Regions from separate parts of the Thalassolituus sp. UBA2590 genome, predicted to be linked through region 3. Evidence: predicted binding sites of a transcription regulator. Region 3 holds the regulator's gene; each other region holds the start of a gene.

The links. The regulator FNR, encoded in region 3, switches genes on or off when oxygen is low (the NO sensors DNR and NnrR bind a similar motif). The targets are predictions, from matches to a motif close to TTGATNTANATCAA.
Region 1: B2067_RS02525 (Hsp20/alpha crystallin family protein) is a predicted target of FNR. The motif match lies at 1,863-1,876, and genes of this name have one in related genera.
Region 2: B2067_RS15730 (TraR/DksA family transcriptional regulator) is a predicted target of FNR. The motif match lies at 1,681-1,694, and genes of this name have one in related genera.

The regions. Positions count from the first base shown of each region.
Region 1 covers NZ_DDKU01000026.1:5,368-18,797, forward strand. Annotated here, with positions in the region: gene B2067_RS02520 (bifunctional metallophosphatase/5'-nucleotidase) at 1-1,732, opposite strand, end outside; gene B2067_RS02525 (Hsp20/alpha crystallin family protein) at 2,032-2,457, shown strand; gene B2067_RS02530 (hypothetical protein) at 2,592-3,176, shown strand; tRNA gene B2067_RS02535 (tRNA-Val) at 3,293-3,369, opposite strand; gene B2067_RS02540 (DUF748 domain-containing protein) at 3,474-6,146, opposite strand; gene recD (exodeoxyribonuclease V subunit alpha) at 6,143-7,966, opposite strand; gene recB (exodeoxyribonuclease V subunit beta) at 7,963-11,583, opposite strand; gene recC (exodeoxyribonuclease V subunit gamma) at 11,580-13,430, opposite strand, start outside.
Region 2 covers NZ_DDKU01000184.1:416-5,457, forward strand. Annotated here, with positions in the region: partial or broken gene B2067_RS15720 (hypothetical protein) at 1-165, shown strand, start outside; gene B2067_RS15725 (HupE/UreJ family protein) at 162-1,265, shown strand; gene B2067_RS15730 (TraR/DksA family transcriptional regulator) at 1,284-1,604, opposite strand; gene B2067_RS15735 (RNA polymerase sigma factor) at 1,783-2,319, shown strand; gene B2067_RS15740 (anti-sigma factor) at 2,316-3,023, shown strand; gene B2067_RS15745 (hypothetical protein) at 3,199-4,437, shown strand; partial or broken gene B2067_RS15750 (hypothetical protein) at 4,617-5,042, shown strand, end outside.
Region 3 covers NZ_DDKU01000004.1:30,064-43,493, reverse strand. Annotated here, with positions in the region: gene B2067_RS00455 (phosphate ABC transporter substrate-binding/OmpA family protein) at 1-1,097, shown strand, start outside; gene B2067_RS00450 (YecA family protein) at 1,134-1,718, opposite strand; gene B2067_RS00445 (M48 family metallopeptidase) at 1,766-2,470, shown strand; gene B2067_RS00440 (polysaccharide deacetylase family protein) at 2,502-3,542, opposite strand; gene B2067_RS00435 (DNA-J related domain-containing protein) at 3,596-4,177, opposite strand; gene B2067_RS00430 (PGPGW domain-containing protein) at 4,206-4,475, opposite strand; gene greB (transcription elongation factor GreB) at 4,555-5,091, shown strand; gene B2067_RS00420 (hypothetical protein) at 5,159-5,647, shown strand; gene ttcA (tRNA 2-thiocytidine(32) synthetase TtcA) at 5,654-6,616, opposite strand; gene B2067_RS00410 (hypothetical protein) at 6,673-7,167, opposite strand; gene fnr (fumarate/nitrate reduction transcriptional regulator Fnr) at 7,422-8,186, opposite strand; gene B2067_RS00400 (sulfite exporter TauE/SafE family protein) at 8,215-8,892, opposite strand; gene ccoS (cbb3-type cytochrome oxidase assembly protein CcoS) at 8,885-9,118, opposite strand; gene B2067_RS00390 (heavy metal translocating P-type ATPase) at 9,121-11,562, opposite strand; gene B2067_RS00385 (FixH family protein) at 11,559-12,053, opposite strand; gene ccoG (cytochrome c oxidase accessory protein CcoG) at 12,147-13,430, opposite strand, start outside.

The DNA.
Region 1 (13,430 bases), on a different contig from region 3:
CTACGCGATAGGTTGCTGCTGGGTTAATGGCAGCCCAGATGCCTGCAACCTGCGAGTTCACCTCGACATTGCTGACACGGCTACCTTCTGCCTGTGAAGCATCAATGTCATAGCGCAGACCGGACGCATATGGGTACGAACCACTTGAACCGTCGTTATCAAGGAAGTTAGCCAGCGCATCTTCGAGGACGTCGATGATCTGTTGGCCTGTCATATCGAGAATCACCAAGGTGTTCGAGAAAGGCAACAGTGTGAACGCATCAGCAATGCTTATATCCCCGGCGGCCAGATCGACACGAACACCACCGCCATTCTGAATGGCAATATCCGCAGTTGGCGTTACTGTCAGGAAGGCTTTAGCAACCACGTTTGAGATATCAGAACCATTTTCGTAGGTCGCTGAGCTATCACAAATCGTAGAGCGCCCCTGTCCCGGAATTCGCTCAAGGCACAGGTCTTCTGCGTTAGTACCAATCACTGTCTGTTTCAGCACATCGACGTCTTCATCGTATACATCCAGAATAGCCTGAGTGGTCGCATCTGGGCGGATAGCAACGATTTCGTCCTCTTTCGTCAGAGCCGTTGTCACTCGAGTAACATCGGCACCAGTAAGGGTGCGGGTTTCTTCCTCGTTATATTCATACTCGAAGGTGGTACTGATCGGCATATACGGCTGACCAGCACATGCCGTGACATTACCGTCTGTATCGAAGTCAACATCCAGTTTGCCCATCAGGTGGGCGTATTCCCACGCCTGTACCACACAAACGGTATTACCACCCGCGTCGGTGACAACCGTTGGGTATTCGCCCTGTGTATTAAAGCCCAGCTGTGAGAAGGTCTCATCGCCCAGCAAGGTATGAGAATCACCACCAACAATCACGTCAACGCCATTAAGTGCCGCGGCCAGTTCGAGATCATTGGCGTACTGATAATGGGTCATCAGGATGATTTTATTTACACCCATGCCAGTCAGTTCATCGATGTACTGCTGAGCGGTTGTAGTTTCGTCAGAGAAGGTCGTGCCGTCGTCCGGGCTTGATGAGTTCTTCGTTTTACCCGCAATATCGATGCCGATGATGCCGATTTTCTGACCTTCACGTTCAACGATGGTGTAAGGCTCAATGTAGCCTTCAGCGATGGCTGAGCCTTCTGCCGGGTTAACGTTCGCTGCCAGTGTTGGCGTTACACACGCAGAGGAATTGAGAGAATCAAGGAAGTTCGCCAGACCGGTATCGCCGTCATCAAACTCGTGGTTACCGAGAGCAAAAGCATCAAAACAGATCTGGTTCATCATGTCGGCGTCAGCACGACCTTTGAACAGCGAATAATACAGGGTGCCAGTAATGGCATCGCCTGAATGCAGCTTCAGAACATTATCTGACTGCATGTCCAGGCTGTTGAACAGGCTAACCATCATAGGAAAGCCGCCGTAAGTGACATCCACTTCTGCAATGGCTCCACCTTCGGCACCTGTTTCAAACCCCAGCTCGGACACATCAAACCCAAATGACTCAGCTTCAAGGTGTGAGTGATGATCATTCATGTGCAGAATGCTGATCGACATGGAGTTATCTTCGTTCGATGGTGCTTGCTCGCCCTGCTCGCCTTGCTCACCTTGGGGGCCCTGAGGGCCTGCTGGCCCTTGAGCGCCATCATTTCCGTCTTCACCGCCACATGCAGAGAGACCTGCGACCATGGCTGCCAGTGCTGTAAGTTTCCACACTTTCATGATTAAACCTTTAATGCGTTTAGTTGATAAAATTCACCAACACATTAAGAACGAACGCTTACCATCCGGTGACAGTCATCTGGCAAATCCGTGACAGAAGGATTTCAGATTAGTGACAAGCAGTGCACCACTGATCTGTATCAACTTTTTTGCATTGCCCCTCTTGGAAGTGAAAAATCCTGCCTTATATAAGAAGTAACCGAACGGAAAAGCACGATCCCGGGAGTGCTTCATCCGCCAGGCGAAACCTTTAAATGCGCAATGCGCACGAGTGTTTTATTTGGTGTGGAGAAACTTCTATGACTCATTTAATTAATCGTTCATCTCTGTTTGATGATCTGTTCCGCGATGTTGCATCTGGCTTTTACGTAAAACCGCTTCATGGTGATGCGTTACCTAAGAGCGTGAAGGTTGATGTCACTGATGCTGGTGAAAATTACCTGATACATGCCGATATACCCGGCGTATCAAAAGAGGATATTCATGTTGATATCGATGGCGCACAGGTATCAATTAAGGCAGAAATTAAACAGGAAGACAGTACGTCCGATAATCAACGCGTGCTGCACAGCGAACGCTATTATGGTTCGGTATCGCGTAGCTTCGAGCTGCCACAGGACGTCGATATTGAAAGGTCCGCAGCGGAGTATAAAGATGGCGTCCTGCAACTGACTTTACCGAAAAAAGTGCAGCAGGAATCTCAGCGTCGCCTGACCATTAACTGACCCGAAATATTGGCCATTCAGGCCGCTATAGAAAGTAGTGGCCTGGTACTTTTCTACAACCTGGACCAAGTATCTTCTATCAGGACAAAGCCTCTTCCAATTGACTGAGTAATGGGTAAGAATGAGCCATTATTTTGACACAAGGTCTCCCGGTGGCAGGGTTACGAGAAAGGAAACTGGCGATTACAGCAGACCTTCATTGGTCGCTGGAAGAAATGAGGGCGAAGGAACTCGGCAAGCAGTTTCTTCTGAACCTCAGTGAGTTTCTTCCCGTATACAGCCCAGCCCTTCGTCAGGTGTACTCTGACTACGATACTTACTTCACAAAAACCTCAGTGGTCATTCTTCCTGACCCTGCCGACTTTACGGCCACCTACTCTCACATCCCAGAAAAATCGGTAAAAGCGACGGGCCTGTTACTGCATCCGACGCCTGATGGTGTTGGTGTTAATCTCAGATTGAAAAATCAGAAATCCAGAACACTGCCCTTAGAAACTGCCTTTCAGCTCGTTCGCAAACAACTCCGCGGCCCGTTTCTTCCCGTGGTAAAACGTGGCGACCTCAGAGACTTTGATCAACTCACGCCTTGTCTGCATCTCAATGCGTTAGCTTTGGGTAATGCAGACACTCTTTCGCGGTTCGAGCGTATTGATATCGCCAACGCGCTGGAGGAACGGGTCGAGGAGCTGGTATTAGCCGCTCATTTGCTCGGAGTTTAGAAGCCCTTTGGCCTTTACTGTTCTGGCCTTTATCGCGGATAGCAGAGTAGTTAAGAAGAGTACTTAAGAAGAGAAACAAAAAAGCCGCTGCATTGCTGCAGCGGCTTTTTAAATTCTGGTAGGACTACCCAGATTTGAACTGGGGACCTCTACCATGTCAAGGTAGCGCTCTAACCAACTGAGCTATAGTCCTGAAGTGGTGCGTATATTACTCAGGCGCTTAGCATTACGCAACCCTTTCTGAAGAAATTGCATACGAATCAGCAAGATAGCGCCATAAGCATTCTGCAACCCACACTAGACGCCGAGAATAACCTCTGGCTTGTCTCCTTTCTGAGGCGCACAGACCGTGACCCGGCCCGATAACGACTTATCGTTTTTGTCCTGCTTCTCTGCCAGATACGCCTTCACGGCCGCACCGCGCTTAACGGCCTCGCTGTACCAGGCGTCACCCCATGCCGCAACTTCCTGCTCGCTTGCAACCGGGCAAGCCTGTAATTCCAGCTCTGGCTTGTTCGACATCATCTCAGCCACGGTATCCAGATACGCAATATGCTCTTCATTCAACTCCAGTTGCTGCGGCTCATAGTTGAGGTCATTGAGACGAATCGCAAACAGTTGATCACCGGCGAACGATGCCAGGCTGATGAGCTGACCGTATGGCACGAGAGACTGCTTCAGATAGTAGAGAGTCGCCGTGCGCAGCGCTTTGCGACTGACCTGACTGATAACGTCATTGATGCCCACGTCTGGCTGACTGATATCGCCCGACAATGGAACGTCGATGCGGATATTGTTGTTATCGTCTTTCAGCACTGACAGTGCCGTTTCAACCGGCATGGATATCTGTTTGCTCAGGCGGTCGATAGTTTCTTCATCTGCGGGCTCAAACTTGCTGTTCTGCAGCTTAATCAGCACATTACCTCCGAGCTGACCGTCGGTAATACTGATGATTGAGTCAACGCCTAACATGCCTTTTTTAAGTCGATAACCCATGGCGTCGACGAGGTAAGGGTTGAAATCGACCAGGTTGAGCTGGTCGATATCGACCTCAAGCTTGCCCTCTGGATAATCCCCTTTCACGCCCATTTTTCCGCTGGCACGGATACGGTTGTAGGTATCCAGAGCAAGCAACAATGTCAGGTCAACGCCACTTTCGAGCTGCTCGGTATCAATTGCTCCCGTCGAAAGCTCCAGTACTTTACCGCTGGTATTTACCGTCGGTGTTACCGCTTCATCGGTCCAGTTGAAGGTTGTAGCGGGTATATCATCGCCCTCTGTCAGCAACTGAATACCGGCAATCTGAACTCTGAAAGGCACCGCTTCGGCAGCTGTCTCATCCGTCGTATCTTCAGTGGCGGACGAATCTGTACCAGAGCCAGACTCAGGAGTTGCCTCTGCCTCAGCTTGAGGAACACCTTTAATGCTGCCGTCTGCAAGACGGGTCACGTTAGACACCAGCCCGTAAAACTGATGTACGCCTGATGCAAAACCCGACGGGGTCGCCGTAATATCGGTGATCTGATAATGCGCCAATGACGCCAGCGGCACTTCTTCACCCGGCGGTGTCACGCTCAGTGCATTCAGTTCCAGAGAGGATACTTTCTGCTCATCTGCATTTGCCAGAACGCCGATAACCGTCAGGTTACCCAGTTGCAGAACACCAGCTTCAGGGTGACGCGCCCTTAAGGTGTCGAGTGCGGCACGGCCAATATCAGCAACAGGCTGAGTAGAGAGTCCTTCGACTCTGACTTCTGAAGTAGTAAAGGCCGCAAGCGATAACTCCGGGAACCCGGCCAGGTTGCCACTGAAGCCTTCGAGTGAAAGTTCTTTAATCAAGACGTCATCTTCACTGGCGCGCCAGCTCACCTGGCTCAGCATTAACTGGTCCAGTTGCGCTTTCTCATCATCCGGTAACTGAGCCTGCACATTTTTCAGTAGTAAAGATCTGAGACCTGCGGTCATACCACTTTCGCCCAGATTGAAAGATGCACCTTTGATATCCAGCGCATTGAATTCCACGCCTTCAATACCCGGTGCATCGAGTGCCAGTGCAGTCAGCGATATATCACCCGAAATATTTGGTTGGGTTAACACCTTCTGAGCCTCTGCCTGCAAACGCAGAGTGACTGGAGAACGCAATACCAGAGAATCCTCGCCAATGGCGACGCTCAGCTCGCGCAGAGTGACATCTAAAGTGAGAGGCGTTGCATCGTCGGTTGCCGAATTGAACAAGCCCGTCGATAACTCACTTAATTCAACGGTGACTGCCAGCCCGGCTTGCTGCCACTGAATCAAGTCATCTGTGAGCGATATATCGTCGACCCGGAGTGACCAGCCTTCAGGAAGAGGCCCGGAGCTGCCTGTCTGATCACTCTCCTGGTCTCTATTTTGGTCACTATCCTGATCACCTGGTTCATTAGCTGATTCACCGTTGTCAGGCGTTGCTTCCTCAGCCTGGTCAGAGCCCGGCAGAGTGATACCCGCCAGGGAAAGCCCTTCCTCGGATTGCTTTCCGCGAAACTTTAATCCGCTCACACCCACGGATTGAATATGGATTGTCTGATCGAGCAACGCAGAGAGGTTGACGTTAATACCGATAAAATCAGCGCCGACCTCTGCCTCTGAATCCTTAACGGGATAGACCGCACTGACGTCCCGCAGCTCGACTTCGCCGGTGAAGGGTGACAGCGTCCAACCACCAATAAGAAGCGACTGCCCTTCTCCCTGCTCGGCATACCATTGCTCGACGTAGCGCAGCGCAAAGAAAGGAGCGGCAACAAACACCAGCAGGTAAATACTGACCAGAACCGCAACGAGTATCAGCGGCAGCTTCAGCCACAAGGGAGTTTTAGCCCGATGACGAACATGCTTGGGATACTTTTTCTGCGCCTTTTTCTGCGCTTTTTTCTGCGATCCTGTTAATGCGTTCTGTTGCGCATTATCTTCTGTTTTTCGACTGTCATTCATAGTGCGTCGTTATTGCTCCAGAGCGCGTCTCTAAGGCCGCTTGCTCTTTCTGTTCTGGAATTCAAAGCCTGTTGCCAGCAGGCGTTCCCTACCTGACACCAGAATTGTTTTCTCGCTCGGGTAATGGCCGTATAGACCAACTCCCGCGTAATCACCTGCTGCCATTTTTCGGGTAAGAGAAGCATCACAGCAGAAAACTCAGACCCCTGGCTTTTGTGTACCGTCATGGCGAATGCCGTCTCGTGATTAGGCAGACGACCCGGCGAGAGGAAACGTAAGCCGCCCTCCGCATCGCGGAATACAACACGCTCCTGCCCTTCGTGCCTGAGCATAATGCCGATATCCCCATTGTACAGGCCAACATCATAATCGTTGCGGGTAATCATGATTGCGCGCCCCGGATACCAAAGCTGGCTGGTGTCTGACAATAAACCAGCTCTGTTAAGCAGACGTTCAATTCGTCGATTAGTTTCTTCAACCCCGACTGGTCCACTGCGCAATGCCACCAATACCTGAAACTGGTCGAACGCATCTAGAATCCACTCTGGCGAGGCGCCGTCTTCTATCAGGCGACAATACTGACGATAACCCTCAACAACGTGCGCCTGCCACTCTTCAGAATCTGCCGCTAAGCGCACTGCATCAGCAAAAGCCGGGTCCTCTAACACCTGATCAGCTTGTTGAACGGCCCCCTGATTCACCGCACGCGCCAGAGCGCCAATACCGCTGTGTTCACCAAATCGATGGGATTTACGCAACTGGACCATCGCATTCTGCATAATTGAACATTCTGCTTCGATAACGGCGCTCATGTCGTACCCCGTTAACGCCCCCAGTCGCGCGGCAAAAGCGTCGGTAATACCGTGTTCTGTACCGGCGTCGCACAAATCGGCAAGCACACTCCCAGCCTCAACCGATGCGAGCTGGTCACGGTCCCCCAGAAGAATAAGACGTGTCTTTGGAGCCAGTGCACTCAGCAGATGAGCCATCATTGGCAAATCAATCATGGACGCTTCATCGACCACGATGCAGTCATACGGAAGGTAACGTTCATGGTGGTAGCGAAAGCCTCGCGGGCTCCAGCCAAGCAGACGATGCAGAGTAAAACTAACCGAGGGAATACCATCGGCATGCGGCAGTCCACCGCGCTCACGGGCCTGGCGGATGGATTCTGTCATGCGTGCCGCAGCTTTACCGGTCGGCGCGGCCAGGGCAACCCGTAGATCCGGGTTTTCACTCAACAAGGCACTCAGCAAACGAGTCACCGTGGTCGTTTTTCCTGTGCCGGGGCCTCCAGTAATCACACACAGCGGCTGAACACAGGCCGTTGCGGCTGCAATAGCCTGCCAGTCGATATCCGCTTCCGGGGCTGGAAACAGTTTTCGCAACGTCGTCGCCAGCGCCTTACTGGCCGGCATGCCTTCCGGGCTGACGCGCTGACGTATCTGCTCCAGCACCGACTGCTCATATCGGAAATACCGGTTCAGGTAGACCCGCTCACCCTGAACGACAAACAGTGCTGATGTATCTGCTTCTGACGTTGCGATAGAAACAGTCTGACAGCGCGTCAGTTGGTCAGTCGTCGGTAGATGCTCAGGCGATACAGCCAATGCTTTTGGCCAGGCTGATAATTCGAGGCAGACCTGTCCGCGGCCGAGGACATAACTTACGGCACAGGCCGTCAATATTAAGGCCTGCTGGTCTTGTGGAGAGGTTGTACCGTAACTGGACTCCCACTCCACTGCCTGACGAGCCAGCTGATAATCAATCGCACGGATAAGATCGCTTTCTGACCAGAGCTTTAAGTAATCGGTGCTCATGGGGCAACCTCCTGCGCTTGCTCTGGCAATATCGCTTTTCGCCACTGGCGCAGAGATTCAACACTCACGGGCGTGAAGCAGACGCCGGCATCAGGGTCTGTATTGTGATCGCTTTTACAGAAATGACTTCCCATACCACGGAGGTAGAAATACACACTGCCACCTAAGTGCTTTTGCGGCTGATAATCAGGCAATCGACGGCTAAGCAATTGATCAAGTGCCAGCATATAAATCCAGGACTGCAGATCGTATCTGTGGTCACGCATCGAATCGCGCAATGCCGAGGGCACATAATTACGCCAATGATCACCCAGATGGTTCGATTTATAGTCGGCGACGTAATAACGGCCCTGCCACTCAAAAATAAGATCGATAAAACCTTTCAGATAGCCGGTTAAAGGTTCAAAGCTGAAGCGTTGATCACCTCCTAACAAAGCATCAATATCCGACGCCGATAGCTGGCCCACGGGTAGATAAAATTCCATTTCATCCAACCGTGACGATGGCTCAATGTCTTTCAGTGTGAGAGTCGTATCGTAAAGTGCCAATGGTTGACTCACGATACTTTCAATCCAGTCTGACACCTCGTCGACGGGCTGCTCCTGCAGGCCATAGAGATTCAGCTGCTCTTTGCACACATCAAGCAGAGCCTCTTTATCGTGGAAATCCCAGTGTTCAAAAATTGCGTGCAAACAGGTCCCCGGATTGGCACCTTTCGGGAAACGCAAAGCCAGCGGCAATTCGCCATCGGATACTGAAGAGACATCTGTGACACCTGCCTCCCAGTCAAAGTAATGCCCTAAATCTGCCGCTGCCGCTTCAACACTGTGGGCGGCAGAATTCGCAGAGTGGGCAGCCAGCTGGCTGTAGCTTCCGACCCGCCAATGGTCGCGCCAGCGCGCCTTATTGATTGCGGGAACGACCGGCGGAGGTGGAACATCAAGCTCTGCCTGACCGGCTACCCGCCACTCTGGCAGCTCACCGATAAACATACCGTTAATATCGACGTCAGCGATATCGGCAATACGTCCACCATTACTTAATAATTCACCCAATGCAGAATCAAGCCAGATCGGCGCACGTTTATTTTTGGGGCCTGCCTGCACATTCGCCAGCCACATAAAACAGCCGAATTTCGCCCGTGTTAACGCAACGTATAAGAGTCGCATCTGCTCAGCTAGCGTATCGCGAGCCTGCAATTCTTTTGCTTTATCATCCGGTGCAAGATCGCGCACCAGCTCACGGCCATTAAAATAAATCGTTTCTGTATTCTGGCGTCTGGGCCTGGCACTGTCGGCCCAGAGGTACGGTAGAAATACAAAGGGGTATTCAAGGCCCTTCGATTTATGAATGGTGACAATATTGACCAGGCGTGAGTCGGTTTCCAGTCGGAGCTGAGCTTCCTCACCACGATCAGAATCCGGATCAATACGCTCACTGAACCAGCGAATCAAAGCCTGATGGCCACGCAGCTTACGACTTTGTGCCTGAAGCATTTCTCCAAGGTGGAGGATATTGGTCAGAGTACGCTCACCGTTCTCCATTTTTCGCAGACGTACGGCACGCTCGTCGTCTTCGAGCCATTGCATCAGCATGGCCATAACACCCCGGCGCTGCCAGATCTGATGATACTCATGCATACTGGCAAGCTGGGATTCCCAGGAGTTTTCATCATCCTGCATCCGAACAAGATCGTCAGCGGTAGCGCCCCAGATTGAGGTAGCTATTGCCCGGCGCACACTGGTTTCACTACCGGGATGAGCGATGGCTTCAAGCATAGCTAACAGGTCCCAGGCTTCTACAGAATCAAGTACGCTGTCGCGCGTCAGATAAACACTGCCAATACCTTCCCGAGTCAACGCATCCCGAATTATCTTTGCCTGTGCCCGGGAGAAAACCAATACGGCAATATCGCCGGCTTCAACCGGCTTTCCTTTCGCATTCTTTTTACCATTAACCGGGAAACTGGCGGCACCCGACATTAAAGCGCCAATCTGAGAAGCACACTCAGTGGCTATTCGTTGCTGGGCTTCTGGTTTCGATTCTTCCGGATCATCACCCACCCACAGCTGTAACGCTTCCGTCGGAATACTCTGCTGCCAATGGGGCGCCTTTTTATCGTGATGACCGCCGGCCTGTACCGGGTAAAACTGAATCGCGTCATCAAATACGAAAGGCTTTTCATGATTCTGCCAGAGTGCATTCACCGCATGAATCAGGCGACTATCACTGCGATAGTTCGTATCCAGTGTAAAGCGCCGATTCTCATCGACTCGTTTACTGGCGGCCATATAGGTAAAGATGTCACCACCACGAAACCCATAAATCGCCTGCTTAGGATCACCGATCATAATCAGGCCATGCTGATCATCCGTGTTATTTACGGCAGCCGACTCATTGACCTCAGAAGACTGATATATACGACTGAAGATTCGATACTGAACCGGATCGGTGTCCTGAAATTCATCGATCATTGCAATCGGGTGCAATCTTCGGATCTGCGCTGCCAGCTCTTCGCCCTGCTCAGACTGCAGAGCACTATCAAGAAGGCGCTGAAGATCATTACTGGTGACAACCGCCGCTTGCTCTAGAAGGTCAATGTAACGGTCGTAAATAGAACGAAACCAGGTCAGCTCCTGAGACTGCCTGAGTGTTCTTTCAAGTTCGATCAGCTCATCAATTTTTTCAAATAGCTTATGACGTGGCGGCTCACCCGTTTTCGTTTTTTCACTGAGCATGACTGAACCGAAACGGTTCAGATTGGCCGGAATAGGCAAAGCCTGCCCTGCTGCGAAGTAGTCTCCGGCCTGCTGCAACCAATTAGGAAAATTCTTACTACTGTAACTGCGTTTATCGATATCAGCCGACATGATCTCTTTAACGATGTTGTCATGCCCAAGGAAAAACCAAAGATTTTTAGCATCTTCGAACGTTTGCTTTAAACGCCCCCAAAGCACGTCAAAGTCCTCTTTGATATCCGGCTTAGTGCGCACGCCAGGTTTATTCATCCAGCTGCGGAAATACCTGAACAGGGAATCAGGATCAGAGAAACCTGATGTCAGAAACTCGAGCACGTCCCGATTCTGTGGATAGCACAGCTGGCGCCATATATCTTCACAGGCGCGGCGAAGATATTCTTCACCTTCTACTTCTAACGCCTGGTTAAACGCTACACCACTGTCGAATGCGTAGCGTTTCAACATCTGTGCGCAGAATTTATGGATGGTACAGATAGAGGACTCGTCCATCTGGGCGAGGTTTAGCTGCAACCAGGTCTGAAGCTCTTTTATAAGTGCTTCAGAAGAGACCTTATCTGTTTGTAGTTCGTTAACCCAGCGCTGAATGTCAGGGTCAGGCATTACCCCCTGCTCTGCAGCCAATAAATTCTCAAAGGCATCACGTAAGCCAGCACGAATCCGGCCGCGTAATTCTTCCGCAGCGGCATTAGTAAAGGTCACCACCAGAATCTGAGTGCAATCAAGCTTCTGGTTAATTCCATGCCCCAGTACGGCACGACGATATAACTGATTAATCGTGTAGGTTTTACCTGTGCCCGCGCTCGCTTCAATCAGCGACCGCCCCAAAAGAGGAAACGTATGAAGGTCGAGTTTATTCACGCTACGGCCTCCTGCTGCAAACATTGTTCGGGAAGCGCCCAGATCCAACTGTGTGTTTTTAACCAGCTATCAAGTTCACCAGATAAAAGCCTGCCAGCGAGGTCGGGGTGACAGCGCAGCATAGCTGTTCGATTGAACTCCGAATATTCGCTTTCGGCCTGTTTTTTCAATGTATCCATTCGTTTCGCTTCATCCGCTTTCAGCATGGCCCACTGTATTCCGGGTAGCGCTGTCTGCGGCGATGTCCAGCTGGCAAAATAATGTATCAGGCATTGCTGAATATAGCGGATGGCCGCTTCCTGAGAAGGCGCATTAAAGATATATTCTTCCGTCTTCTTCTTACCGCCGACGATCACCGCCATCTGCACCAGGTCCGGTTGCGCGGCAACAGCGAAGATGAAGTCGAGCCATAAATTTAAAAGGTGCTCGCCTCGAAGATCACCCGCTCGCCAATACACCAACTGTTGATTCCAGCACTGTGCATACTCTCCACTGATTTCAACCGTCGACGTATTCTCATCGGTTATACCAGGGTCATTCACCAGCAAGGTCAGAGCGCCGCTGTCTGGTTCGCCGGAGATAAAATGTTTAACGCCATCAAGTAACGGCGCTAATTCATTTTCAATCCGGCTTACGTAGATGTCTCCCAGCGCATTGACCGGTAGGCTGCCCAGTGCCTGTTCTCTGTATGTGAAGTCAGGAATATCTGAGGGTTCGGAAGTGGCTAATTGATCCTGTATCCAGCGTTGTTTCAGAAGACTGTTTTCCAGTGCGCCCGGTTGGAATATCTCTTCATTGCGCGATTGCGTCATATGGAGATCGGGCTGCAATCGGAGTCGGCGCTTTACGAAAAAGCTCGCGGGTTTCAACAGAGATTCTTTTACATCACTCCACAGTACTTGTTTACGACTGAAGCCTTCTGGTATCGCCACGGGGGCTGAATAGAATGGCCTGACTTCAGAATCACTGTGGTCTGCGTTGGCCACGTCTGCCCATAATTTGTGATAGCCAGCTACGGCATTTATGTGCTCAGGCTCATAGGTGCGCCGATTAAACGGCTGCAATGGAAGTTCTTCGGTTAACCAGTTGCGCAATCGCTCCCGGCTCTCTCGTGCAGGTAGTTTTTCATCACCTTCAAGGCAATATGCATCACCGATGTAATCAAGAAGTTCGCTGATCAGAACCGAGGGTTGCAACTCGTGGTTTTCCCGGGCATCGCGTCCGCGGTAACTGATGTAGAAATTCTCCTGCGCAGAACACAGTGCCTCAAGAACGAGGTAACGGTCGTCTTCACGTCGGGAACGATCCCCCCGACGCGCTCGCCCCTGCACCATTAAATCAAAACCGACCGGAGTCACCTGACGCGGATAATCCTGATCATTCATTCCCAACAGGCAGACTGCTTTGAACGGAATCGATCGCATCGGCATTAAGGTACAGAAGTTTACCGGACCCGCCAGAAAACGCTGCCAGCCACCTTGTTGACCGAGATGTTCCTGAAACCAGCTGCGCACCACCTGAGGTGATAAGGCTTGGTCGTACGCTGCATCACTGAGTTCTTCTGCCCAGCGCTGAATAGCATCGCGGACCCGCTGAAGCTGAACACCTTCATCAAGGTCGGGTTCATAAAAATCATCCAGTAATTCAGGAATGGCGGTCATCCATTCTTCTACCGTATGCGTTTCAGACTGATAGCCGCGCCAATGATCAAGAGTTTCGATTAACTGGATCAGCTGGCCAAGAAGCTCAGCTGCTCCACCTTCTACGCCAAACACTGGCCAATCTTCGCCCTGATGCGCTGTAGCAGCGGTGGGCAGCATTAACCCTAACAATAACTGACGCAAACC
Region 2 (5,042 bases), on a different contig from region 3:
ATCAGCCAACGCATAAAACGCCGTGATCAGAGTTACTCAGAGTTGATTTCTCTGTATTTCTCGACCGTCGGAAAGAACGCTGAAGAGCGTAATCTGAGCTGGTTGTCACAAGTAAATAACGCACAGAAAAATCATTATGTTGCTGCACAGGGAGAGCTGCTATGAGACGTTTTATTCTCCTGATTCTGGCTCTGTTACCAACGATGGCTTTTGCTCATCAAAGCAGTACTGCACTACTGACACTCAAAGAAACAACGGATGGATTACGTGGCTCGGTTCAATGGCAGTTGATTGACCTTGAGCAAAGCCTGGGGCTGGATCAGAATCGCGATGGTGAACTCCTCTGGGGAGAAGTGAAAGCCATGACACCGGAGATCCGGGCTTATGTCGGCCGACATCTCAAGGTTCAGCAGGGGGGCGAAGCATGCATCCCACAGTTCAATGTTCCTCTGAGGTTTAATAATGCTCGCGGCGTTATGGCCTCGGCAATTGTTCCGGTGACGTTTGTATGTGCCTCTGAAGGACGCGTCGAAGTAACATATACCGGATTATTTTCACTGCTTCCTGAACACCGTTTATTGTGGGACCTCTCGTCTGGTGACCTGACTCGCCAGGGTGTGCTGGAATCCTCAGGTAGTTTTTCTATTAATCCGGAAATGACGACTGCACAGCTGAACCAGCAGACGTTTTCTGAGTTTTTTGTTCAGGGCATCATTCATATTCTGCTGGGTCCTGACCACGTAGCTTTCCTGCTCACCTTGCTGTTGGTCTCAGTTCTGGTGCAACAGAAGAAAGACTGGCAACCAGCAGCAGATGTGCGGACCTGTGTTAAAACCGCTCTGCTGTACGTAACTACCTTTACCATTGCCCATTCACTGACTCTGAGTGCCAGTGCTCTGGGGTGGTTAGCATTACCCGGTTATTGGGTTGAGCTGATCATCGCTGCGTCTGTGGTGGTTGCAGCGTTGCATAATCTTCGCCCTTACTTACCAGTCAGTGCCGTTGTTGTATTCCTGTTTGGTCTGGTACACGGTTTCGGTTTTGCCAGCGTGCTTGGTGAGTTGACGACGGGCACAGGAAACATTGTCTGGGCTCTGTTTGGCTTCAATCTGGGTGTCGAAGCGGGACAGGTTGCGATTACCCTGGTGGTCATGCCGCTGCTTATCAGTCTGCGCCGCCTGGGTTGGTATCGTCAGGTGCTGGTTCGCTACCTCTCGGCAGCACTGGCAGTACTGGGGAGTTATTGGGTGCTGGCGCGTATCTAAGGCTCGTCTGGACAGGAGTCACGCGCATTCAATGCAGCGCGTGCTGTAAGGAACGGCGATCAGACGGGCTTCGGCAATCTGGTCGCCACATTGATCACAGATGCCGTAGTGGCCGAGGGCGATGCGTTTCAGCGCGTCACGTATGTGGTCAGCTTCATGTAAGGCCTCATCGGCAATGACACTCAGAACTTCGTCATTGGCGGATTCCGTCGCTTGCTCCTCGAAGTCGGCAGACAGTGGCTCGTCGCGGTGGCTGGCATGGCGCGAGGCTTTATCAGAGCGCGCTTCCAGCGCCTCAAGGCGCTCCAGAAGATCGATTCGTATTCTCTCGATGTTCATAGTTTCTCCCATGATAAGGCGTGTTGGCGCTTCTCAGCCCCTATGTACCAGAATACACCTGAGTTAAGCTGAAACATTGATATGAGTCATCATCGGGCACAGTGGTTAAATGCCATCTAATCTGAATAGCAGGGCTATCCGTATATAGTCATAACGATCATTAAAGGAGTTATTCTGTATGGATCCAGAACTTCAGCTACAGCTGATCAGAGGCGTGGCTCGGGGAGAGCGACCAGCGTTTGAGGAGCTGTACCAGGCCGCGGGGCCAAGATTGTACGGCGTGGCTATGCAACTAATGCGTTCACCGGAACGTGCAGAGGAGGCCCTGCAGGAGGCTTTTGTCAAAATCTGGCATAACGCGGGAGACTATCATCAGGGCCGTGGCAGTGTGATGACCTGGATGAGCAGCATCGTGCGCTATCGCTGCATTGACCTGCTGAGGTCAAAGAGCGCAAAGGAGGACCGACAGGATTCTCTCGATGAAGAGGGTGCCCCGGAACTGATTGCCCCGGAGCAACCAGAGGATCCTGAAAATCAGGCTCTGGAGCGTTGTATGCAGACGCTGGATACGCATGATCTGCAATACATTCACCTGGCTTATTATCGCGGCATGACGCACGCGGAGATACAGGCCCACACGGGAACGCCTTTAGGCACCGTGAAAAGTTGGATACGTCGTGGCCTTCAAAGACTGAAGAGGTGCCTTGAAGAATGAATTATGTAAATGACGAACGTCTCGATGCGCTGGCGGCCGATTATGTCATGGGTACCATGCAGGGACAGGCCCGTCGCCGATTTGTCCGCTTGATGCAGGCTTACCAGAAAGTACGGGAAAGGGTTTGGCACTGGGAGCAGCTGCTTGCACCAATGAACGGCAAAATTGAATCTCGTCAGCCCCCAGAAAGAGTCTGGCAGGAAATCAGCCGTCGCATCGGCTTCATTGATACAACTCAGAGCGCTGCTAACGATGAGCCTCAGAGTAAAGGCGTGATGGCCTGGGCTGGTGGTTTTGCAACTGCCGCAGTGCTGCTCATCGGCGTGTTCCTGATGCGCCCAGATCCAACCGTTGTGCCTGGAGTCGTACCAGAAACTATGATCGAGCAGGTTGCTGTGTTTACGCAGGATGACCAGCCTCTGTGGTTGATGGAAGTCGCTGGTAATGAACTGACCGTACAGGCAACAGCTGCCGTGGAAACATCGGATCAGCATGATTACGAACTCTGGATTGTGCCCGAAGATGGCAGCGCGCCAGTATCGCTGGGTCTGATGCCAGAGAGCGGACGTATCACGCGGGCCCTTGCGGTGAATACCCACGACATTGCCATTAAAGCGGTCGCCGTCAGTCTTGAGGCGCCGGGCGGCTCTGTTACCGGAGCACCGGGCGAAGTTCTGTACGTGACTGGATTAACGATTCTTTAGTTTTATACAGAAGGCTGACTAAGGCACAAAAAAGCCGGCACAAGGTGCCGGCTTTTTTATTCCCCCTCAATGTAGCTGTGGCCCGAATGCCTTTTTTCTGGAATAAAAGTGTTTATACTCTCAGGCGTAAGCAGGACTAAATCGCTACTCTGAATCAGAGACAAGGATGCCAACTATGCTCTCCAACTCCGCCCCAGCTCAAGACGTGGTCATTGCTGGCCAGCACTCCGGTAAGCCAGTCAAAATCACTCCAACTGCCAAGCCCGTTTATGACCAGCTAGTTAAATTAGCCCGTGATGGTAATAACTACTGGGCTGAGATAACGGTTAAAGCCATTAATGAGCTCGCTGCGGGTCGCCTGCACCAGAGTAATATCTTCGTTAAACCCGGTGCAGTTCATCGCAACGGAACGGAAGAGTTCGTGATGATCCTGCCGGGCTGTAAGGTGACCTGTGAAAAGCTTGATGCTGATGGCTTCAAGATCCTTCATTTTGAGGCTGATATTAACTATGGGGAGCTTATTGAATCAGGGAAGAAGCCGGGGTTATACAAAGCATCAAAAGTAAACGATATTTGGCAGGCTGAATTCAGAGAAAATGGGCTGATTGAGCATAAAGAAGATCGATTAGTTGCAATTTCTGACAGCGGCTACGACAGTCCTATGTCGGCAGCAGATGTTGCCGCTCCCAGGATTGGGGAGGCTCCACATGTAGGTGGTCTAAGGGTTAATACTAAAGGCTTTGATCTTCATTTCACCCCGGGTGAGAAGTGTATTGGTGGCTTGAAAAATTATCGAAATGCGATTCGGGTTAATCAATATACAGAATTACATGAATCTGCCCTGCTACTGGCACGTACTATGTACGATGCTAAGAAGGTTGAAGGTGTTACTTGGGTTTCTGAAGATGGCGGCTCTGGTGTGCTAACACAGGCTATGACTATTCTGGCTTCTCAGGGGGTTCAGCTACCTGGTCATGTGGTGTTTATGTTTAATCCGACTACCTCTCCAAATACCGCAGTTAAAGCAGCGCACAGCCTTGGAGTCCTGCTGGACCGCAAGTTCATCAAGACACGTCCTATCAATATTGTGGGGAATCGTGAGCACCTCGAGATGAACTGGAATCGTTGGAAGAGTGAAAATGATCGTCTGACTGCATTGCAGGCGGGCGTTGATGCTTTTGCTTATGGTAAAAGTTTGCAAGGTATCATTATGACTGGCGCAACTATTGCGGCTGGGGTCGCTGGCGTGGCGGGAGTCAGCTTGACAGCTCCGGCTGCACTTACCACCTTTCTTACCGTCATTGGTGGGGCTGTTGCGGCAGGAAAAGGTGCGGGAACTGTCGCTATCGTAGGCAACGATCTAGTTAGGACTTTATTACCAAAACATCACGATAAATTGAAAGGCAAGTTTTAATGCGAAATTTCATTAAATTCTCGAAATTAAAACTGCGAGATCGACCAGAAAGTTGTAGTCCAGTCGGGCCGGATTTTAACTCTTCGACTACACAATCGGCTTTGCTTGCCGGTACAAGGGTAGTATTTAAAGCGCCGCGGCATAACCCTTCCCCCTATGGGAAAACGCCACAGAGGCGAATGAAAAAATCATATTCTTTAAAATCTGCCAGAGTGCTCAACTGGAATGAACAACCTAGTCAAAGCTGGCAACATACAGAGTTATTTTTCCGGAGCTGGAGTTTTTGTGGTCCTTGGTTTACTGGTCACATGGGTGGAGTGTCGTGCTATCTTGATGTCATACAGCTGGTCGAGTCTAATCCACAAGTTAATTTTATGCATCCTAGTGCGCTGGAGACTGCGGCGCTTGCTTTTTTGACTGCAACCTATGGACATAGGGTATATCGTGAAAAAACAGGGAAGATGCATTACATTGGCCCTTTGAACTGGTCGACTCTTGAACAGCTTGATGTGCCATCGGTGCAGTTTGATACCGAAAAGACCTATAGCGGAGCAAACCCTGTTTGTCATGTCTTTATTCCAGTCTCTCGATCTCATATTGTACGC
Region 3 (13,430 bases):
TCATTATCGATATCGCCGCCCACGGTTCAGGCACCGGATTTAAGGCTCTGTCTAAAGGGCTGACCAACATTGCCGCGGCGTCACGCCCGGTAAAAGCCAGCGAAGCAGCGATGATACCCACGGCCGACCTGACCAGTGTTGAAAGTGAGCATATTGTTGGCATCGATGGTCTGGCCATTATCGTTGATCCATCAAACCCGATTAATGCGCTAAGCGTTGATGCGCTTCGCGATATTTTCTCAGGTAAAGTCTCGAACTGGACCGAGGTGGGTGGCCCGGACATGCCAGTCAGTATCTATGCTCGTGATAATAAGTCAGGTACCTGGGATAGCTTCCGTCATATGGTATTGGGCAAAACGCCACTGGCCGAGAGCGCTGAACGCTTTGAATCGAACAATGACCTTTCTGACCGGGTCAGCGGCGTTCGCGGCGCGATCGGATTTGTCGGCCTCCCTGCGGTGCGTCAATCGAAGCTGCTGTCGGTATCGGTGGGAGATGTAGCGGCTTTGTCCCCTGATCGTCTGACTGTCGCGACGGAGGATTATGCTTTATCCCGTCGTTTGTACATGTACACCGCAGGCACATCAGATAGCCCTTACGTTCGTGATTTCCTGCGTTTTGTCGCGACCGACGGTCAGCAGCAGGTGGCTGCGACAGGCTTTATTTCACAGGACGTCTCTGCGGTCCGCCCGGAGAACACCGCCAGCCTGCCTTCAGAAATACGCCAGCGGGTTGAAGGTGCATACCGTCTGAGTGTTAATTTCCGCTTCAAGGATGGTTCCGCCCGGCTAGATAACAAAGCCCAGCGTGACGTAGAACGCCTTGTGAAGTACCTGAGTAACAATCCAGATGCTGACGTTATGCTGTTCGGCTATGCGTCTGAAAGTGACGACCTGAACCGTGCTCACTTGTTGTCTAAGCATAGGGCCATGGCGGTCAGTCGGGCATTGAAGCAGGAGGCGGTCTATCCGGATGAGATTGATGGATTTGGTGCGGAGGCACCACTGGCGCGCATAGAAGGAAATGATGGCCGTCAGAAGAACAGTCGGGTGGAAGTCTGGATTCGCCCGCCGCACTCAATCGCCGAAGCGCTGTAACGCGCTTCGCGATTGGCCGGACGTCGCTCTGAAAGATCAGGCGGCGCCGTGCATCATCAGATAAAGTTCGACGACTGCTGCAGGAATGTTGGCGCACATACGGTCGGACAAGTCAGCATCTTCATCGATATCCGCCATTTCTGGCTCATCCATAAACAACCCTGATGCATACATGATCGGGAACAGGTGCTGAGCCACAATTTCCTCACGGTCGGCATACCAGGCTTCTTCGTTCAGCAGAACGGCTGACATAAAACCCATTGCCCAGCTTTCGAGTGGTGGTTCGTTTTCATCGTCGATCAATGTCAGATCGGTGGGGACAGGAAAGTCCTGACCGGAATCCAGCCACGCCTGGATCTCTTTCGACAGCTGGCTCATCAGGGTATCAACTTCCTGACGCTCTGCTTTCGAGAAACCGGGCTGTGCTTCAAACGCACAATCCCATAGGGTTTGTTGGTCCATGCCAGAGGCACCCGAAGGGCCCGTCAGAAGGCCGGTGATAAAACCGTGTACAGCGAAGAAATCAAAGCTATCATTGCGCTCTGCTTCGTCCTCAAGCAGAGTGCCGAGTCGTTCGAGTTCTTCTTCGGTAAGGGCTGGGATACTATTCAGATCAGTCATATATTCAGAAATCAGATTTACTTAATTCGGGCAATCGTATCAGGCTTATGAGACAGCGGAAATCCTACCGGCAGGAATTATGGTTAGATGTCGCCGGAGAACAGGTAAAAATACTGCTGAGTGCGTCCGTCCGGAAGTCGATTCGCCTGCAAGTGAACTCAGAAGGTGACGTTGATATCCGAGTGCCGGTCGGTACTCCCAAGAGCGATGTACTGACCTTTGTTCGTCGACATGAGAGCTGGCTGAGTGAGCGCCGCGAGGCGGTGAGAGAGCGCGATCGCAAGCGTGCCGCGTCGGTCACTTTATATGGCCGTGAACTGCCCATTATGGAAAGTGCGCTGGGTGAATTTCTGGTCACTGATCAGCAAGTATGGATGCCACTGGAGTGGTCGCAGGAGAAACGCGATAAGGCACTCGATAAATGGCAGCGAGAAGAAGCACGCCTCTGTTTCACGCGTTTAATCGAACAATGGTGGCCACGTTTCACCAAACCCGGCCGTGAGCGTCCGGTATTACGCGTAAAGCGGATGCGTACGCGCTGGGGCAGTCTCTCTAAGAAGGGTTACATCAACCTGAATCTGGCTCTTCTGTCGCTGCCTGAGGATCTTATTGAGCTGGTGGTTGTTCACGAACTTTGTCATCTCGAACATTTCGATCATGGTCCGGGGTTTAAAGCTTGTATGACATCTTGCTTACCGGACTGGCGTGCGCGCGACAAGCGAATCAATCAGGCGGGTCTGATGCTGCTTTAAAGCAGCATCAGGTCACCTGCAATACGCTCTCTTATCGATTACTGACGTCTGTGTTCACCCACAACTGCGAATACCAGTAGAAACGGCCAGGTTGGCTCAGACTGGGAGCAGTGCAGTTATAGCGGCCCCGGCCAGCAGTGATGGCGCTCGGTTGCTGCATCTCCACGGTCATGGTTTTACCTTCGACAGACGTTTCTATATCCAACTCTCCAGCGCCGGCGGCATAGCATTGCAGTTGCGCGGGCTTGAAGTCGTCCACATCAATGGTCAGGGTGAGTTCTGGTGGGTTATTTTCCAGTACGGGGTCTCGCACCTGATCGGCTGAAATCGAAAACGGCAGGCTCATAAGCTTGGTCGCAAGAGTGTCTGTGTTGGCATACACCCCAGAGGCCGGGAACCGCGCTATGACCTGCGGATGAGCGCTCTGACCAACGGCGCCGCTCTGTTGACCGAAAGCAATGTAACCATGATCTTCCAGCCATTCGGCCATCTCCAGTGTGTACTCGCCGTAGGGGTAGGCAAACATACGGGTTGATGATCCGGTCTCTGCCTTAATACGTGCTTCCGCTTGTTTGATTTCGTTTTCCCACCAGTCTTCGGCATCCTGACCTTCAGGGGTTTCCAGTAAGTAGGGGTGGCTGCGTGTATGGTTGGCAATGACAGCTCCACCGTCTTTAATCTCGCGAAGCTGATCCCAGGTCATCATGTCGGCGTATTTCTTATCCACCGGGTCAGTACTGGTGAACATAGTGAATGACCAGCCGCGTTTCTTAAGTTCTGGCCAGGCATTCTCGTAGACCGACAGATACGCATCGTCGAACGTAATTGCGACGGCACGCTCGGGTAAGGGCTCACCGGTCATGATCGACTGCAGCGCTTCTTCGAGGTTCACCACGGTCATGTTCTTTTCTTCCAGCAAGGTCATATGTTCGCGGAAGACCTCGGGTGTCACACTGGTAATGGCCGGGGTCGAAGCATTGACGTGGTGGTACTGCAGGATCACCAGTGCGTTTGCGAGGCCCGGAAACAGGGTACTTAGAATGAATACAGCAAAGATCAATCGGTGCGTCATATAGTCCTCAGAGTTGGCTCTCTATTCGTAATAGCTTCTATCGTGGTCAGCTGTTAGCCGTGCCGATAGCGTAATCGTTGATAGGCGGAGCTGACTTTGCGGAAGGCCTCTGCGTCGCCGCCTTTGTCTGGATGATGCTGACTCGCCAGCCGTCGGTATTGCTGTCGGATGGTACTGAGATCTACCGGAGGCGTCAGCTCAAGTACTGCCAGATCATTGTCGTAATGTTCTGGTATGACCATGCGCTGCCAGAAATCGTTCAACAGGGCGTCGACGCTGGCCTGATCTGTATCCAGATTGTTCAGATCGAGATAATACTCAGCGAGTGCATCGTGTTGGTCGGGCAGGTCGCTCCCGCTGTCAGTTTTTAAAGGAACGAGTCCTATATCCAGTGCACTGATCTGAAGGTAACCCCGCGCATCCTCAAGCCAACGATTTCGCAATCGATACAGGGCATGCATGACGATGAAGTTAGCCTGGAACAGAGTCATAGAATCGCTCAGGGCATCTTCACGAAATATGCCTTGCTCTGGGGCCTGTAACCACCGGATCAGTTCGTATTCCGGGCACCGGTGTCCATCGGCAAGGTAAGTCGCTAAAAGATCGGTGACCAGATTGAGAGTGTCTTCTTCCATGCACACAAGTTAGCACAGAGAGGCGCGGTCAGCTTCTTCTATCCGGGTCGGTTTCTTCAATCACGCGCCGGACGAACCCGGGCAGTCGTGGACTGATGTGATTCAGACGCTGAGAGGTAATGGGGTAGCGTCGGCGAATGCGCTTCAGATAGCGTGCAAGTGCGGGGATTGCCGGCACGAGCAGCGAAACGCCAAGGATGATCATCAGTAAACCAACGGGTACAGGCAATGGTAGAACGAGTAGCCCGGCAACGATCAGAAGGACGCCGCCGACAAGAGTTACACTGCGTCGGATCATTAGTTATGCTTTAGAAAAGCCTCAAGGGCGCGTGCAAGTAGTGTGTGCGCTCAAACTACTGACCAGATGTTGCAATACGATGACCGAAAATAAAAAGCCGCTGCCGCGCCGGGCACACCTGATTACACCGGGCGGGCTGAAAGCTCTTGAAGACGAGCACGATTTTTTATGGCGCCGCGAACGCCCGAAGGTAACTCAGGAGGTCTCTGACGCGGCTAAGCTCGGAGACCGTTCCGAGAACGCTGAATACATTTACGGGAAAAAGCGCCTCAGACAGATAGATGGTCGTCTCAGGTTTCTCGGCAAGCGCATTGAGGCAGTCACCGTGGTCGATCGTCCGCCGGCAGATCTCGATAAAGTGTTTTTTGGTGCCTGGATTGAACTTGAAGACGAAGACGGTGAGATCCTGCGTTACCGGATTGTCGGGGAAGATGAGATCGACTTACCGCATGGGTACATTAGCGTTGATGCGCCACTGGCACGTGGCTTAATTGGTAAGTTCGTTGATGATGAGGTGACCGTGCGTCTTCCTAAAGGAGAAACGACGTACTTTATTGCTAAAGTACAGTACGAGCGACCTCACTGGGATAAGCGGCCGACACCCGAGTTTTCGTAAGTGATCCCCGTGCGGGAATATGACGCACGGGCAGGTATGAACTAGTCTTGAGCAAAGGAGGTGCATGATGATGCAACGATGGCTGCTTACGCTGCTCGCTATACCGGCCCTGGCTCTGGCCGATAATCACGCGGATCACGGTTCAGATTCAAACCAAGATACTAAAGATGCGCTGTCAGAAGCCTATGTGATGCCGGTCTGGGTCGATGCTGTGACTCAGGTTTGCCCATGGAAATCGGAAGACGCTGAAGGGTATATCCGTCTGATTCGAAAGATGAACGACGATGGCAGTCACGGGCTGTTCGTACAATGGCTACGGAAAGGAATTGCAGGCGCCCCGACAGCGGCGGTATCAACGCTGGCCGTAGAGCCGCTTGAAAAAGACTATCTGGTCAGAATTGAAATGCCGCAGCCGACCCTGGCGCGGGATGCTTGTCGCCTCAAGGCGATGGCGGAAGATATGATGAATGAGCGACGTTACGAATTCGACCTGCTGCTCCGGGGGCCCGGCGACATGCAGGTCAATATTACGCGTATGCTTGGCGGCGGAGTCTGAGCGGGGTCAGTCGTCCGACGCCAGAAGGTCAATGCGGGTACCCAGGTGGCTCTTATCCTGTTCGTCCTGCAGACCTTCGAAGTTCCACAGTTCGCGATCGCCCAGCTGTGATGGCGCAACGTTACAGACAGCGGCAAAGATGTTTTCACTGCGTCCTGGTTGTTCTTTCTCCCACTGAGCCAGCATTCCTTTGATGTTCTGACGCTGCAGGTTCTCTTGAGAACCGCACAGATTGCAGGGAATGATCGGGAATTCTTTCTCGATGGCAAACTTCTCAATGTCTTTTTCTTTGCAATACGCCAGAGGACGAATGAGAACGTGCTTTTTGTCGTCGCTGAGCAGCTTGGGCGGCATGGCCTTGAGCTTGCCGCCGTGGAACATATTCAGAAATAGAGTTTCGATGATGTCGTCACGGTGATGACCCAATGCAATCTTGTTGGCGCCAATCGATTCTGCATAGCCATACAGAGTACCGCGGCGCAGGCGTGAGCATAGCCCGCAGGTGGTTTTTCCTTCAGGGATGATCTCTTTAACGACGCTGTAGGTGTCTTTCTCGATGATATGGTAGGGCACGCCCACCTGTTCAAGGTAAGCCGGTAGGATATGCTCAGGGAAGCCTGGCTGTTTCTGATCCATATTGACGGCGATCAGCTCGAAGTTGACGGGCGCGCTCTTTTGCAGGCTCATCAGAATTTCCAGCATGGTGTAAGAGTCTTTGCCACCCGACAGACACACCATGATTTTGTCACCGTCTTCAATCATCCGGTAATCTTCGATGGCTTTGCCGACGTTACGACGAAGGCGCTTCTGGAGCTTGTTGAATTCGGTTCTGGATTTGCGTTCAGCTTGATTGGCTGCAGCTTCAGTAGCTTCTGCAGATAGCTCAGCGGCCGCTGGATCGAAGATCTCAGGCTGATAGCCTTCTTCAGGTTGTGAAACAGCAGATTCAGACACGTTCAATTCAGACATACAACACCCCATGCGTAGGGTGCGCTTTATATCAGAATGCGGTGCTTATATAAACATCAGGCCACAGCGTCACTGGATTCAACCAGTTCTTCATAGCGTTGCACGAAGTCCTGTACGCTCAGGTCGTCACGGGTGTGATAACAGTTTTTCCAGAGCGTTGCCAGATGCACCACACTGGCGCCACGGGGCAGGGTGAACTGAGGGTGGCGAACGTAGGCGAGCCAGGTAACAGCGGTCGCATAGGCGAGGTTTGTTGTTAGTTCAGCGTGCGGGTTCTCCAGGAATTCCCGTTGGCTGGCAATGCCTCGCACTTTACTGGCCAGTTCTGGCCGATCTGCAAGATAGTCATCCCAGATATGCCGGTGCGTCAGGCCATGCAGCCGGTAAATACCCGAGGTGCGTTGCCCCTCTGTTTTCAGGAATGAGCCCAGCTCAGACTCAATGGCTGCAGTACCCAGCAGTAAAAGCTCTGCGTCGGCACTGTTAGCGTCCAGTTTCTGCAGTGTTGGACGAATAACGTACGTCCGGAAATCATCAGCATCTATACCCATCAGAAACTCCAGAGGGTGTAATTTTGGCAGTCTCAATATCAGGAGCAATAAGCGTACCTGAATAACTGCCGGTACAGGCAGCGCCTGTTATCAGATGTTTACTCAATAGTACTGCCCAGTACGTGAAGCATAGTGATGCAGGTCTCAGGGGGAAGCAAATATTTGCGCACTGTGACCAATGTCTGATATAGCGAGCGAAAAGAGGATGAGCACGGTCCGTGTGCTCATTAGGATGCTAAAAGCCAAAATTTAAATCAGCTTTCTGCCTGATGCAGACACTCATCGTTGGCGCGTGTAAGTCCGGCGAGATCAAACAAGGTGTCGCTGTCTTTCAGGATAATCTCTTTGCCTTGTGTTTCGATCAGTTCATTTTTCTGGAAGCGTGTGAACACTCGGCTGATGGTTTCTACCGCCAGGCCCAGGTAGTTACTGATGTCGACACGTGACATTGGCAGGCGGAAGTGAGTCGCTGAGAAACCACGACGCTGATAACGTTGCGAAATATCCAGTAGGAAAGAGGCAACGCGTTCTTCTGCATTCTTCTTGCTGAGAAGCAGCATCATGTTCTGATCGTGCCGGATTTCATTGCCCATGGTGGTCATCAGCTGACGACGCAAATCAGGTAGCTCATCCGCCAGTTGTTCAAGCTGCTGCAACGGAATTTCACATACTGTTGTGGTTTCGAGGGCTTTTGCCGTCAGCGGATACGTGCCTGCGTTGTAGCCAGACAATCCGATCAGCTCGCTGGCCAGGTGAAAACCTGTGATCTGCTCTTCGCCATTACTTGCCAGGGTGTAGGTCTTCAGTGCGCCCGTACGAACCGCGAATACAGACTGAAATTCTGTACCTTGCTGAAACAGCAGTTGGCCTTTCTGGATCGGGCGACCACGACGGATGATGTCGTCCAGACGCTCCATATCACTTTCGGTCAGGGAAAGAGGCAGACAAAGAGCATTCAGTGAACAGGTCTGACAATGAGGCTGAGCTCCACGCAGAGGAGCATTAACTGACGTTTTCATAGGCAAGAACGATCTCTAATACTTTAGATCAAGCGGCTGCGAACATGGCAGGTTGCCACACGGAAGCCAGAGTCCAGCAACCATAACCGATCAATAATAGGCCCGCAATATTTCGCGCCCACTGATGCCGAATAATATTCATCACGGATGCCGAGGCCAGCCCAGCGGATAAAATAGCGGGAAAGGTTCCGAGACCAAAGACAAACATAGTCAGAGCGCCCATCGCAGGCTGACCGTTAGCTGCTACCCAGCTCAGAGTGCTGTATATCAGCCCACAGGGCAACCAACCCCACAACATACCGAGAAGCCACTGGCTGGCCGGATCTGAACGGCCCAGCCGCTTCTGAGCGTGGGGTTGAATCCTGCGCCAGAACAGTTGGCCAAGTTGCTCAATGCGCGTGAGCCACAGCGCCCAGCGCGCGACGTAGAGACCCATTAATATGAGCATAACGCCTGCGATTGAACGTAGTGTGATCATCAGAGCTTCGTGCAGGCTCGACAGCCAAAGTCCGAGACTGCCAACAATCAGGCCTGCAAGGGTATAGCTGGTAATGCGGCCAAAATTGAACAGCAGTGAAGCCCGGACTCTGTGCTGGGTGTCCAGCTGTCCTGCTGCCGCGGCAACTCCACCACACATAACCAGGCAGTGGCTGGCACCAAATAAGCCAAGTAGCAGGGCGGTAAGGAGGGATAAGGGTTCAGTCATTCTTGGATTTTCTGGGCTCGCCGTCTGACTCTGAATCCGCGTCTGAATTGGTCTCAACGCTATCTTCGCGGCGCTCGTTCAGGTACTCATCATCATCGAACAGAATCTTGTGCGCGGGCGAATCCAGGTCATCAAACTGGCCGCCTTTCACAGCCCAGAAAAAGATGGCAACGGCAATGGCGAGCAGGGCAATCGACAGGGGAACCAGTACGTAAATAATATCCATGGTCAGCTCTCAGCAGTAAGTGCAGGTGGACGACGAGTCAGTCGCAGGGCATTCAGAACAACAAGTAGTGAGCTGAATGACATGCCAATGGCCGCGGCCCAGGGCGGCACCATACCGGCCGCCGCAAGTGGTAACGCTATCAGGTTGTATAGTAACGCCCAACCGATGTTCTGACGAATGACATTGCGGGTTTTGTGGGAGACTGATAACGCATCAGCAATGACTTCAAGGCGACCATTCGTCAGCAGGGTGTCTGCATTGGTTTTCGCCAGATCTGTAGCTTCATTCACAGCCAGCGAGACATCCGCGCCCGCCAGCACCGGAACGTCATTAATACCATCTCCTACCATAAGAACGGTATCGCCCTGTTTTTGCCACTCGCGCACGATGGCAAGCTTATCCTCTGGGCTGAGGCCATTGCGCACGTCTGAAATACCGAGTTCGTCAGCGACGAGAGTCGCTGACCTTGAAGGATCGCCGGTCAGCAGTGCGACTTCAATACCGCGGGTTTTTAATGTTTCAATTAACGGACCTGCGCTGCGACGCACTGTGTCATTGAGGAGGAACCAGGCCAACGGTTGCTTATCATCGGCAAGCAATAACCACTGTCCCGATGCGCTATCTGGCGGCAGAATCCCCTCTGGCCAGACGAAATCCGGGCGGCCGAAACGGAACCTGTAGCCATTAACCTGACCACTGACGCCCTGACTCGGGTGGTGCTGAATGTCTTCGGTAGCAAGCACCGGGTAGTGACGGAAGGCTTTCGCAATCGGGTGGCTGGCGTGCTGTTCAAGCGATGCAACTACCGAGGCCAGAGTATCCTGATCCAGCTCCAGGCTGTTTTCTATACCGCCCGCAACAGGGCGGACTTCCGTCAGTGTCAGGTGCCCCAGAGTCAGGGTGCCTGTTTTATCGAACACCACGCGGTTCACTGACTGCAGGGTTTCCAGAACATGACCTTTACTGATTAATAAGCCGCGTTCGCGCAGCGCCGTTGTTGCCGCTGTCAGAGTGGTTGGCGTAGCAAGTGACAGGGCACATGGGCAGGTGACGACGAGAACAGAGAGTGCGATAAAGAAGGCGTGGTCGTTGCCCTGAAACATCCAGTAGCTGAACACCGACGCGGAGATAATCAGAACCGCCGCAACGAACCGGCTGGCAATGCTATCGGCAATAAGAGCGACTTTGGGCTTTTCCTGCTGCGCGCGATCCATCAGGCGAACGATGGTCGATAGCTGCGCATCGGCACCGGTGGCTGTGACTTCCATAATGAGCGGGCTTTCGACGTTCATGGTGCCGCCGATCAACGTGTCGCCGGCTTGCTTGTTCAGCGGCATGTATTCGCCCGTCAGTGCTGATTCGTCGACCGTGCTCTGACCTTCAACCACAACGCCATCGGCTGGGACTGGATACCCGGGTTTCAGCAACAAACGGTCGCCGGTTGAAATGTCACCTGCGGCGATGATTTCTTCACCGTCCTGCGTTTGTTTCAGCGCTACATTCGGCAGAAGTGTCATCAGGTTGTTGCCTGCTTTGCCCATTCGATGGCGGGCGCGCATTTCCAGAAAACGCCCGAGCAGCAGCAGGAAAGTGAACATACAGACAGAGTCGAAATAAACTTCGACGCCCTGGTTGAACGTGCTCCAGATACTGGCGCAGAAGGCGAGAATAATTGCCAGTGACACAGGTACATCCATGGTCAGATGGCGTGTCTTCAAATCGCGTATTGCCGCATCAAAGAAAGGTCGGGCGCTGTATAACACGACTGGTAAGGTCAGAATCATTGACGCGAAGCGCATAAATACTTCGTACTGCTCTGCCATGCCAGCATACAGGGGCACCGCAAGCATCATCACCTGCATCATGCCGATACCGGCGACGGCGAGCCGCCGGATCGCTTTCTTACCCTCACGCTCGCGCTGCGCGTCGTCTTCCGTTGATGAAAACGGTGCGGCTTTGTAGCCGAGGCGATAGATGGCTTCGAATATCTGGGATAGTGCGATGTCGGTATTATTCCACGCAACGACGAGTCGGTGGTTCGAGAGATTCAGTGTCGCCCGTTCGACACCTTTGAGTTGATTAACTCTGTGCTCAATCAACCAGGCACAGGCAGCACAACTGATTCCGTCGATAATCAGCGTCGCTTCTTTCTGCTCTCCCTGCGTTGCAACAAACTGCTTCTGCAAGGCTTCGCTGTCATACAGACTGAGAGACTCGCGAGCGGTCAGGACCTCGTCGTCTTCGTTTGCAGGCGATATCTGTGGGAGTTCTGTGCGGTGGCGGTAGTAATCTTTGAGACCAGAAGCAACGATGGTTTCGGCCACGGCTTTACAGCCTGGGCAGCACATGGGTTCTTCTTTGCCATCGATGATGGCCGTCCACTGCTGGCCTGCTTTCAGCGGTTCACCGCAGTGAAAGCAGGGCGTACGGAGGCTTTGCGTCATTGAGTGACTGTCTGAATCTTCTTACCGTTTTCGATGACTGTACGCGCTGTAACGCGCCACTCCTGATCCGGGCTGGTCAGCCAGATAACGCGCTTCTGCGGCAGCTCCAGCTCATTGGCGGCAACGTACTGACCACCCGGAGTACGCTGCAGAAACAGAGTAAGGTCACGATCTTCAAGTGTTGGATGAATCAACTGAAGCTGCAGAGAGCCAGGGTCTTCATCCGCAATGGATGTCGCGTTTACGATGATTTCATCTTCGGTGAAGGTCAGGTCTGCCTGAACATTGAGGCGACGGGCGCCCTCATGAAACCGCAGATCCTGCGTATAGCTCATGCCATCCTTGTAGTAACTGTTGCTCACGAGCGAGTCTTTGGTGTCGAGTGCGAGTGACAACATGATGAAGCCCCATACTACAGCGGCGAGCGGTACGCCGATGACAAGCAGCATCATGGGTTCTTTGTACCAAGGGGTCGTCTTTTCGCTAGTCATGCAAGGTATCCGGGGAAAAATGAAAAATCGCCCAAGTGTAACTACTTGGGCGATGGGGCTCCAGTGCTTCTGTGTCAGGAAGTTATATGACGTTCAGATCGCTCTTGGAGCGATAAAACGGCTTTCTTCCCGGGTCACTTCTTCACCTGTATCTTTGTTGACGATGACGAACTCAATGTCCGTTTTACTGGCGGAGGTTTTCACCTCATCCGGGTCGATTTCAAGGTTGATGGTGGTCTCTTTCAGCTCATTAACGCTGAGTTGATACTCAGTGTCACCAAGCAGTCTGATACCATCAAGACCGTCGACGCTCAGAATATAGGTGTGTGACTCCTGAGACATATTCATCATCTTCAGGGTATAGGCATTCTGAATCGTATCGTTCACTGTGACCTGATAGAGGCGACCACGATCGCGTTCGATATCCAGCTCAAACGGTGTGCGGTCGAGGATGGCATAGCCCAGGCCAGCCATCATCAGGATCATGGCGCCGGCGTAGCCAAACAGGCGAGGGCGAAGAATATGAGTTTTCTTGCCTTCAAGCTCGTTCTCTGTGGTATAGCGGATCAGACCTTTAGGCTTATCGAGTTTTTCCATGATGTCATCACAGGCGTCGATACACAGCGCACAGCCAATGCACTGGTATTGCAGGCCATCGCGGATATCAATACCGGTTGGACATACCTGAACACACATTGAGCAGTCGACACAGTCGCCGAGTTGTTGTGTGTCGCCATCTGCTTTCGCTTTTTTACTGCGTTTGCCACGAGGTTCGCCACGGTTGTAATCGTAAGATACGGCGAGGGTGTCGTTATCGTACATAACCGACTGGAAGCGGGCGTATGGGCACATATAGATGCAGACCTGCTCGCGCATCCAGCCAGCGTTCAGATAAGTAGCAACCGTAAAAAAGCCGATCCAGAACATGGCCCAGGCACCGACGTCTCCGAAGGTGAAAATATCGACAACCAGCTCACGAATCGGAGTGAAGTAACCAACGAAGGTGACCCCTGTCCAGAAAGCAACAACCAGCCAGGCGATGTGCTTAATACTCTTTTTACGCAGTTTCTCTGCCGACATCGGCGCTTTATCCAGCTTCATCCGCTGGTTGCGGGTACCTTCAGCGCGTTCTTCGATCCACATAAAAATAAAGGACCACGCCGACTGCGGGCAGGTGTACCCGCACCAGATCCGTCCGGCAAAATTGGTAATCGTAAACAGGCCAAAGGCACAGATAATCAGCGCCCAGGACAGCAGCATGAAATCCTGAGGCCAGAAGGTGACGTTGAAGATGTGGAATTGACGTGCCGGAAGATCAAACAGTACCGCCTGACGGTCACCAATATTGATCCAGGCCGTACCAAAGTACCCCAGCAT